3 regions of the Thauera sp. GDN1 genome follow, and region 3 is predicted to be linked to each of the others. Evidence: predicted binding sites of a transcription regulator. Region 3 holds the regulator's gene; each other region holds the start of a gene.
The links. The regulator FNR, encoded in region 3, switches genes on or off when oxygen is low (the NO sensors DNR and NnrR bind a similar motif). The targets are predictions, from matches to a motif close to TTGANCTAGNTCAA.

Region 1: the regulator FNR is predicted to act here: its motif matches at 2,062-2,075, upstream of CKCBHOJB_RS05975 (DUF2946 domain-containing protein).
Region 2: the regulator FNR is predicted to act here: its motif matches at 1,465-1,478, upstream of nirJ (heme d1 biosynthesis radical SAM protein NirJ).

The regions. Positions count from the first base shown of each region.
Region 1 covers NZ_CP097870.1:1,319,253-1,322,523, reverse strand. The annotation lists gene CKCBHOJB_RS05985 (TonB-dependent receptor) at 1-744, opposite strand, end outside; gene CKCBHOJB_RS05980 (copper chaperone PCu(A)C) at 922-1,377, opposite strand; gene CKCBHOJB_RS05975 (DUF2946 domain-containing protein) at 1,581-1,994, opposite strand; gene purL (phosphoribosylformylglycinamidine synthase) at 2,250-3,271, opposite strand, start outside.
Region 2 covers NZ_CP097870.1:2,351,439-2,354,709, forward strand. The annotation lists gene CKCBHOJB_RS10860 (cytochrome D1 domain-containing protein) at 1-209, opposite strand, end outside; gene nirJ (heme d1 biosynthesis radical SAM protein NirJ) at 206-1,414, opposite strand; gene CKCBHOJB_RS10870 (Lrp/AsnC family transcriptional regulator) at 1,530-2,090, opposite strand; gene CKCBHOJB_RS10875 (AsnC family transcriptional regulator) at 2,102-2,611, opposite strand; gene CKCBHOJB_RS10880 (Lrp/AsnC family transcriptional regulator) at 2,604-3,271, opposite strand, start outside.
Region 3 covers NZ_CP097870.1:3,096,486-3,099,756, reverse strand. The annotation lists gene CKCBHOJB_RS14235 (MBL fold metallo-hydrolase) at 1-449, shown strand, start outside; gene CKCBHOJB_RS14230 (Crp/Fnr family transcriptional regulator) at 486-1,169, opposite strand; gene CKCBHOJB_RS14225 (SirB2 family protein) at 1,263-1,643, shown strand; gene fnr (fumarate/nitrate reduction transcriptional regulator Fnr) at 1,663-2,403, opposite strand; gene hemN (oxygen-independent coproporphyrinogen III oxidase) at 2,543-3,271, shown strand, end outside.

The sequences.
Region 1 (3,271 bases), 1.8 Mb from region 3:
GCCCCCCTTGAACGCAAAACCCAGGTCGTGGTTGCGGCTCTTGTAGGCGCTCGAACCGACCTCATCCAATGGCAGCTCGTGCCCGATCCGTCCGGTTTCACGGCTGCTCTTGAAGTCTTTCGCTGCGTCGTAGTTGTCGCTTTCGGCGATCGAGCCCACATAGCTGACGCTGAACGCCTCGTTGGCGAGCGTGGCCGCGAGGCTGCCGCCGACGGCGTCGCCGTTGCTGCGGTAGAAGCCGCTGATCTCGCCCGTTTTCACGATCCCCTGCCCCGGCTCGGCAAACACCGGCGCCTTGCTCTCGGCCACGATGGTGCCGGCGATGCTGTCGCCGCCCACGCTCACCGGCGAGACGCCGGGATAGACCTCCAGCAGGCCGACGTTGGCCGGATCGAGATAGGAAAGCGCAGGGTTCATGTGATTGGGACAGGTCGCAATGAGGTCCATCCCATCGACCTTGACCCGGATCCGGTCGTCGGCAAGGCCGCGAATGACCGGCAGGCTGGACATCCCGCCTGCGCCATAGGTACTCACGCCGGGCACGTCACGCAACAAGGACGCGGTGTCGCTCGTAGCAGGCCGCAGCGCCTGCACGGTTCCGGGCGCCACCTCGGTCGGATTGGCTGCGGTCGCGGAGCCCGTGACCACGATCCTGCCCAAGGTGGTCTCCTGAGCGAGCGCGAAGGCAGGCAGCGCGAGGGAAATGGCCACGGCGAGTGGCAGGCGTCGGAAGGTGTTGTGCATGATGAATTTTCTCGTCGATCGGGCATTCCGCCGGATCCACGCGGATCGCAGGCATGAGAAGTCCCGTCCGCTCGCCCATGGGCGATCGGAGATCAATTTTCGAAAGGGGAACAGTCAGTCCGCAGTCATCATGGCGACCGTGCCGCAGGCCGCCACGTCACTGCGATCCGCAGGAGCTCAGTGCTTGCCGTGCTGCATCTTCATCGGCGCATTGAGCGGACGTGCCGGCGCGGTGAGCTCGATCGTCTGGCGGCTGCCGTCCTTGTTCTCGACGGTCAGCGTCAGCGGCACCTGGTCGCCCTCCTTCACCTGGGCCTGCAGGTCCATGAGCATCACGTGGTAGCCGCCCGGCTTGAGCTCGACCGGTTGGCCGGCCGGCAGGTCGAGCGCCTGGACCGGGCTCATCTTCATGACGTCCTTCTCCATCAGCATCTCGTGGATCTCGACCACGCCGGCCACCGGCGAGGCGGCCGAGACGAGGCGGGCATCTGCATCGGAAGTGAGCTTCATGAAGGCGCCGGTTGCCTTCTGCGCGGGCACCGTCGCGCGCACCCAGGGTTCGGCGACGGTTACCTCGGCGGACGCAGCGAGGCTGAACAGGCCGACGAAAGCTGCAAGGGCAAGTTTTTTCATGACGATTTTCTCCACATGGATATGGCGATCACGACGCAGCCTGTCCGGCGCGCACGCGTCCCGATATCGGCGGGGGCTGAGGTACGCACGTGGCACGACCGGAGGATCATCGCGGACCGATGACCCTGACTGCATTCGAGGAAACAGGGGGTGAAGCAGAAGGACGCCTGTTCGAGCGCGGGGCGCGTCGAACGGCGTCGGTGTCACGCACGCGCGGGCGGCGCGCGCGGATGAGCCGGCGACCAGGCGAATAGCGGTCGCGGCGAAACGAAGAACAGCAGCGGTGCGGGCAGGCTGCCCGCGGTGGCGAACACCGGCGGCGAACCTGCCGGCGGCAGCATGGCCGAGTTGAACGGGGCCGCGCAGTAGGCGCAGTTCTCGAGCATGGCTGACTCGTCGCCCTCGCCGTCCCCGGCGGGAATCACGTGGTCGCCGTAGAGCGCAGCCTCGGCGGCGGTCAGCGAAATCAGGCTCGACCCCTCGGCCGAACAAAGCTCGATGAAATAACGCCCGTTCTCGTCCGGCCCCATCGCCCGGCTGACCGCCGGCGCGAGCGCACTCACCAGCATCGCGAACATCGCGATCCAGGCGAAAAGGCGCTGACGAAAGGCGTGCATGGCGGGCGAATGAGTCCGGGAACGATCGATGACGTTGCGCATATTACCCGACTGATCGTGCGTAACCTTGATCCGTATCAGCCTTCGCCCATATTGCCCACGGGTCGCTCAGCCACCGGTTCTCAACGCGTCGCGACACGGTCGATCGCCCCGCCTCGAACGGTCGGCCACACTGCGGGCGCCCTTCCGTGCGCCGACAATGACGCGATCGACGCCCAGGGGCGGCGGGAGCCCCCGGGGTAATGGAAACTAGGCTCAGCCGAGCCAGACCCTTGCGTTGCGGAACATTCGCAGCCAGGGCGAGGCGTCCGGGCTATCCTTGACCAGCCACTGCGGTGCCCACGACATCTGCAGGGTGCGCGCGGTGCGCTCCGGGTGCGGCATCATGATCGTGAACCGGCCGTCGGCGGTGGTGAAGCCGGTGACACCGGCCGGCGAGCCGTTCGGGTTGGCTGGATAGGCTTGCGCCGGGTTGCCGTGGTTGTCGATGTAGCGCAGCGCGAGCAATGCACGCTCACGGTCGCTCTCGCTGCGGAACACCGCCCTGCCCTCGCCGTGGCTGACCACGATCGGCATGCGGCTGCCGGCCATGCCTTGCAGCAGGATGGACGGGTTGTCGGTGACCTCGACCATGACGAAGCGGGCCTCGAACTGCTCGCTGCGGTTGCGGTGGAAGGTCGGCCAGGCTTCGGCCCCGGGGATGATCGGCGCGAGGTGGGCCATCATCTGGCAACCGTTGCACACGCCCAGCGCGAAGGTATCGCTGCGGCGGAAGAAGGCTTCGAACTCGTCGCGCAGGCGATTGTTGAACAGGATGGACTTCGCCCAGCCCTGGCCGGCGCCGAGCACGTCGCCGTAGGAGAAGCCACCGCACGCGGCCAGGCCATGGAAGTCGGCGAGGTCGATGCGGCCCGCCTGCAGGTCGGACATGTGCACATCGACCGGGGTAAAGCCGGCGCGCTCGAAGGCGGCGGCCATCTCGAACTGGGAGTTCACACCCTGCTCGCGCAGCACGACGAGCTTGGGCCGCGCGCCGCTGGCGATGAAGGGTGCGGCGACGTCCTGGCGAACGTCGAAGGACAGCGCCACCGACAGGCCGGGATCGCTAGCGTCGGCGAGCGCGTCGAACTCCTGCTGCACGCACTCCGGATCGTCACGCAGCTTCGCGATGCGGTAGCTGGTCTCGGACCACGCCTGCAGCAGTTCGCCGCGGCTGGCGGAGAACACGAGCTTGGCGTTGCGGCGCAGACGGACCTCGTCCTTGTCGTTGGGCTCGC
Region 2 (3,271 bases), 750 kb from region 3:
GCCGGCCCCATCGCACCGAGACGGTTGGGGGCATGGCAGGCCGCACAGTGCTGCGCATAGAGCGCGGCCACGTCGATCCCGGCCGCTACGGCAGCCTCGGCCGCTGCAGCCTGGGGCGCGGCCTTGCCCGGCGACGCAACGGCAGGCAAGGCCGCCACGCCACCCGCGAGCACGAACAGGCAGGCCAGGGTCGAGGCGCGGAATTTCATGCCGACACCTTGTTGATGCGCGTCCAGGGGGTGGTGACCACGCGTTCGGCGCCGTAGTCCTCGGCGCTGACGCCGATTTCCTCGTCCGACAGGTAGCAGGCCGGATCCTCCGCCCACGGATTGCCGGTGACCTGTTCGGCGCGCACGCGCGAACTGCCGTTGCAGATGTCGAGGTAGCTGCACGCGCCGCAGCGCCCTTCGAGCGTGCGTGGATGCTGCTTGAGCCCGGCCAGCAGCGGATTGGAGAGGTCGTTCCAGATCTCGCCGAAGGCGCGCTGGCGCACGTTGCCCAGCGGCACGTGCCACCACATGGTGTCCGGATGCACGATGCCCAGGTTGTCGATGTTGGACACATTCACCCCGCTGGCATTGCCGCCCCACTGGCGCAGCTTGGCCTCGATGTGGGCGGCCTGCTCGGGGAAGCGGCGCTGCACCCAGTGCAGCAGGAAGGGGCCGTCGGCGTCGTTGTTGCCGGTGACGAAGTCCTTGTCGATGCCGCGCCGGTGCAGGTCGAGACAGGTCTCGAACAGCAGCTCCATGGCCTCGCGGGTTGTGCGGTGGCGGGCATCGCCAGCGCGGTTCTTGTTGCCACGGCCGGCGTAGTTGAGGTGCGAGAAGTAGAACTTGTCGATGCGCTCGTCCTCGACCAGCTTCAGCAGCGCGGGCAGGTCGTGGGCGTTGCCCTCGGTCATCGTGTAGCGCACGCCGACCTTGATGCCGCGGTCGCGGCACAGGCGGATGCCGTGCATCGAAGCCTCGAACGCGCCCTGCTTGCGGCGGAAGTGGTCGTGCGTCGCACCGATGCCGTCCAGGCTGACCCCGACGTAGTCGAAACCGATGTCGTCGATGGCGTCGATGTTGGATTCGTCGATCAGCGTGCCGTTGGACGACAGCCCGACGTAGAAGCCCATGCCCTTGGCGCGACGGGCGATGTCGAAGATGTCGGGGCGCAGCAGCGGCTCGCCCCCGGACAGGATCAGCACCGGCACGCGCGCGGCTTTCAGGTCGTCCATGACCTTGAACACTTCCTGAGTGTTCAGCTCGCCCGGGAAATCCTTGTCCGCCGAAATCGAATAGCAATGCTCGCAGGTCAGGTTGCAGCGCCGGATCAGGTTCCAGATCACCACCGGGCCGGGCGGATTGCGGCGCGGGCCTGCGGGGGTCGGGTGGTCGAGCTCGCGGATGAATTGGGAGATGCGGAACATGGGAGCCTCCTGAATGGGGCTCATTTGACCCGACCCGCCGCGTGCAGAAAATGACGCGGGTCAAGGGCCTCCCGATCAGCGGGAGGGGCGGCGCGCCGACAGTCCGCCAGCGCTTTCAGCCGCCGATCCGCAGCCCGGTCTTCTTCAGGATGCCCGCCGAGAACAGCACGTCGCGACCACGGCAGGCGCCGGGGAACTCGGCATCGATCAGCGCGGCGATCTCCTCCACGCGCTCGAGCGCCGCCTCGCGGCTGCCGGCATGCACCATGGCGAACAGGCTGTAAGGCCAGTCGGGGAGGTGGCGCGGACGGCGATAGCAGTGGGTGACGAAGTCGAGCGCGCCGACGCGCTCGCCAACCGCGTCGATCACCGCATCGTCGATGTCCCACACGCTCATGCCGTTCGCGGTGTAGCCGATCGCGTAGTGGTTGGGCACCGCGCCGATGCGGCGGATGCGGCCGTCGGCGAGCATCGCCGCCAGGCGCGTGCGCACCAGCGCCTCGTCGACGCCGAGTTGCGCCGCCACCGCGGCGTAGGGCCGCGGCACCAGCGGCAATCCACCCTGGGTGGCGAGCACCAGGCGGCGGTCGAGTTCGGCGAGGCCGGCGCCATCAACCTCGGGCGCATGCGTCCCGCCCCCCTCGTCCGCCTGGGCCACCGCTCGGTTGTCGGGCATCGCTTGCACCATCAGGCCTCCAGCCTCATCTCGACGAAATACTCGCGTTCCTTCGGGAACAGGTGCACCACCAGGCCGGTGGCAGCCTCGATGCGGCGCGCGCAGTCGGTGATGCCTTCCCGGGTCTCGGTGGCGAGCACGAACCACATGTTGAGCGCATGCTCGCGACGGTAGTTGTGCGCCACTTCAGGGAAGGCGTTGACCGCCTCCACCGTTTCCGCCCAGCGCGCTTCGGGCACCGCGATCGCTGCCAGGCAGAACGCGCCGCCCATGCGCTCGATCTGGAACATCGGACCGAAGCGCGTCAGCACGCGATCGTCGAGCAGGGACTGCAGGCGGGCGATGACGTCCGCCTCGGCCAGGCCGAGGGCGGCGCCGATGTCGGCGAAGGGGGTCTCGGTGAGCGGGAACTCGCCCTGCAGCGCATTGATCAGGCGGCGGTCGATGTCGTCGGGCGCACGCCTTGCGGCCACGCCGCGCCGTCCGGCGGGCGCCGCCGTGGTGTTCGTGGACTCAGACATTGGCGACATCCCGGGTGCCGAGGTAGCGTGCCCCGGTCTGCTTGAAGCGCCTGCAGCTGAACAGCACCGCATGCGGATGGCGGTCGAGGCCGAGGCGCGCGGCGATGTCCTCGCGTGCGGCCAGCACCTCCTCGCGCGCGCTGCCATGGATCATGCAGAACAGGTTGTAGGGCCAGTCGGGCAGCACCCGGCTGCGCCGGTAGCACAGCGTGACCGCGGCCTCGCGCGCGAGCTGGCGACCGAGTTCGGACACCTCCGCATCGGGCACGTCCCACACGCACATGGCGTTGGCCTCGAGGCCGAGCTCATGGTGGCGCACCACGACGCCGAAGCGCCGGATCAGGCCCTCGACAAGCCAGGCTTCGATGTGCCCGATCACTGCGCTCTCATCCAGCCCCACGTTCGCCGCAAGGCGTGCGAACGGCCGCTGCTCGAGCGCGAGGCCACCCTGCAGCGCGGCGATCAGCTGGCGGTCGCCCTCCGGCAGCCTGCAGCCCTCGTCGCCGTTTGCCAGCGCGATCGGCTCGCCGGCAGCGCTCGCCCGACGCGCCCTGCGCTCCTGTCCCCCTTGCTTGAGGTCGAAGCCGAGGTCGATGTGGAACTCTTCTTCCAGAGGGAGCACGATGACCGCGCAGCCGGTGTCGCGCTCGATGCCGGCGA
Region 3 (3,271 bases):
TCGTGCAGGACGTCGAGGAGTCGATGGCGCTCAACGCGGTGCGCGGTGGCCTGGTGATCATCTCGGCGAGCGGGATGTGCGATGCCGGGCGGATCAAGCATCACCTGCGCTACAACCTGGGGCGGCGCGAGTGCGCGATCGTGATCGCCGGCTTCCAGGCTGCCGGGACGCTGGGGCGGCGGCTGGTCGATGGGGCGCGCCAGGTCACCCTGTTCCGCGAGCGCATTCCGGTGCGGGCGCGCATCCACACCATCGGCGGCCTGTCGGCGCATGCCGACCAGCCCGCCTTGCTGAACTGGCTGCGTGGGTTCAGGAATCCGCCGCGACGCACCTTCGTCGTGCATGGCGAGCCGTCCGCGGCATCGGCGCTCGCCGACCTCGCCGAGCGCGAGCTCGGCTGGCGTCAGGTCGAGGTCGCCGTGCCGGGTGTGCCCTGCGTGCTGAACTGAGGGACCGGCGTCGCGGATCGCAGGCCGGGTGTGGTCTCAGGCGTTGTAGCGCGACAGGCGCTGCGGATCGTGCAGCGTGATGCGCTTGCCATGGACGCTGATCAGGCCGGCCTCGCTGAGGTCGTGGAAGATGCGCGACAGGGTTTCCGGCGTCAGGTTGAGCCGGGACGCGATCACCTGCTTGCTGGTGGGCAGGGCGATCTCGCTGGGCGTGTCGCTGTCGGCGACCTGCAGCAGGTAGCCGATCACGCGCTGCATGCTCGAGCGCAGCGAATAGGTCTCGACGTCCTGGATCAGACCGTGCAGGCGGATCGCCATGCCTGCCAGCAGCTTGTGGGCGAAGGTGGAGTCCTGGTCGATCAGGTCGGTCACCACCTGCTGGCCGACATGCACGAGCACGGTGTCGGTCAGGGCCTCGGCGAAAACCGGGTAGGGGTGGTTCATGAACATCACCGCCTCGCCGAAGCTCTGCATCGGGCCGATGATCTCCACCACCTTCTCGGTTCCCTGCGCCGACGAGAATGCGAGCTTGACCTGGCCCGAGACGACGAAGTAAAAGCCGTGCGGCTGGTCGCCGCGCTGGAACAGCACCTCGCCGCGGGCGACGTGGCGGTCACGCGTGTAGCGTGCGACGAGCTGGATGTCCGCGTCCGACAGTTCGCTGAACAGCGGGATCCGGTGCAGCAGGGACGGGATGTCGAGCTGGGAATGAGGGGGCATCGAAAGACTCTCCGTAAGGCGTCGCAATTCTAGTCCAGCCGGTGCGTTGCCGGCTGTTTCCGGCTCTGTGGCCGGCTATCGGAAGGAGAAGGGATGTATTTCGCGATCAAACATCTGCATGTCACCTGTGTCGTCCTCAGTGCGACCGGTTTCCTGCTACGCGGGCTGTGGATGATCACCGGCAGTCCGCTGCTGCGCCACCGGCTGACCCGGGTGCTGCCGCACGTCGTCGACAGCCTGCTGCTGCTGTCGGCCATCACCCTCGCGGTGATGATCCAGCAGTACCCGTTCGCCGCCGACTGGGTGACGGCCAAGGTTGCCGGCCTGCTCGCCTACATCCTGCTCGGCACCGTCGCGCTCAAGCGCGGGCCGACGGTGGGCATCCGCGTCACCGCCTTCGTCACCGCGCTGATGGTCTATGGCTGGATCGTGTCGGTCGCCCTCACCAAGAATCTGGCCGGATTCCTCGCCTGAATCCGGCGGCGGGCGGCGGTCAGCGCACGCCCTGCTGGTGCTGGATGAGGCGCTTGAGTCCGGCCGGGTCGAGCAGCAGGACGTGCTTCTGCTGCACCGAGATCAGCCCGTCTTCCTGGAAGCGCGAGAAGGCGCGCGACACGGTCTCGAGCTTGAGCCCGAGGTAGGAGCCGATCTCCTCCCGGGTCATGCGCAGGTTGAACTCCTGCGACGAGAACCCGCGGGCGTTGAAACGCTGCGACATGTTCAGCAGGAAGGCAGCCAGGCGCTCCTCGGCGCGCATCGAGCCGAGCAGCATCATCACGCCGTGGTCGCGCACGATCTCGCGGCTCATCACCTTGTGGAACTGCAGCTGCAGGCCCTCGATCTGGTGCGAGAGCTGCTCGAGCTTGTCGTAGGCGATCACGCACACCTCGCTGTCTTCCAGCGCCACCGCGTTGCAGCTGTGCGTCTCGGTGCTGATGCCGTCCAGCCCGAGGATCTCGCCGGTCATCTGGAAGCCGGTGACCTGCTCGCGCCCATCCTCGAGCAGCACGTCGGTCTTGAAGGAGCCGGCACGGATGGCGTAGATCGCCTCGAAGCTGTCGCCGGCGCGGTAGAGGTTCTGCTGGCGCTTGACCTTGCGGCGCGCGCCCACCAGTTCATCGAGGCGGCTCAGCTCGCTGTCCGACATGCCGAAGGGCAGGCACAGCTCGACGAGGTTGCACTGCGAACAGGCGGTCTTGAGCCCATTCACGGTAATTGGCACGGTCGCCCTCATCTGCACGATAATCCTGCTTCCCCGACAAAAGACACCGATTCGGGCACGAGTGGATCTTCAGATCAAGCTCGTTGACCCACGTCAACCAAAAAATTGCGCTGGTCTGCCATTGTTCGGCACACCCTGCAGCAGCAAGATCATGAAAAGTCAGAACGAACTCATCTTCGATCCGCAACTGATCCGTAGATTCGACATCAACGGACCGCGGTACACCTCCTACCCGACGGCAGATCGCTTCGTCGAGGCCTTCAACGCCGAGGCGCTCAAGTCCTGGCTCGCCAAAAGGGCCGTGGGCGGCGTGAGCAAACCGCTCTCATTATACTTCCACATCCCGTTTTGTAACACGATCTGCTATTACTGCGCCTGCAACAAGATCATCACCAAGGATCACGGGCGCTCGGCCAAGTATCTGAAATACCTGGCGAAAGAGATCGCGATGCAGGCCGCCTGCCTCGAGGGCAGCCGGCAGGTGACCCAGCTCCACCTCGGTGGCGGCACCCCGACCTTCCTGTCGCACGACGAGATGCGCGAGCTGATGGCCGCGGTGCGCGAGCACTTCACGCTGGTGCCCAACGGCGAGTATTCGATCGAGGTCGATCCGCGCAAGGTCGATTTCGACACCGTCAAGCTGCTCGCCGATCTCGGCTTCAACCGCATGAGCGTCGGCGTGCAGGACTTCGCCGAGGACGTGCAGGCCGCGGTCAACCGCATCCAGAGCTTCGACGAGACCAAGCTCGTGATCGACGCCGCGCGCGCCACCGGCTTCAAGTCGGTGAGCATGGACCTGATCTACGGCCTGCCCAAACAGAACGTGATCAGCTTCAACCGCACGCTCGAGCAGGTGCTGGAGATCTCGCCCGACCGCATC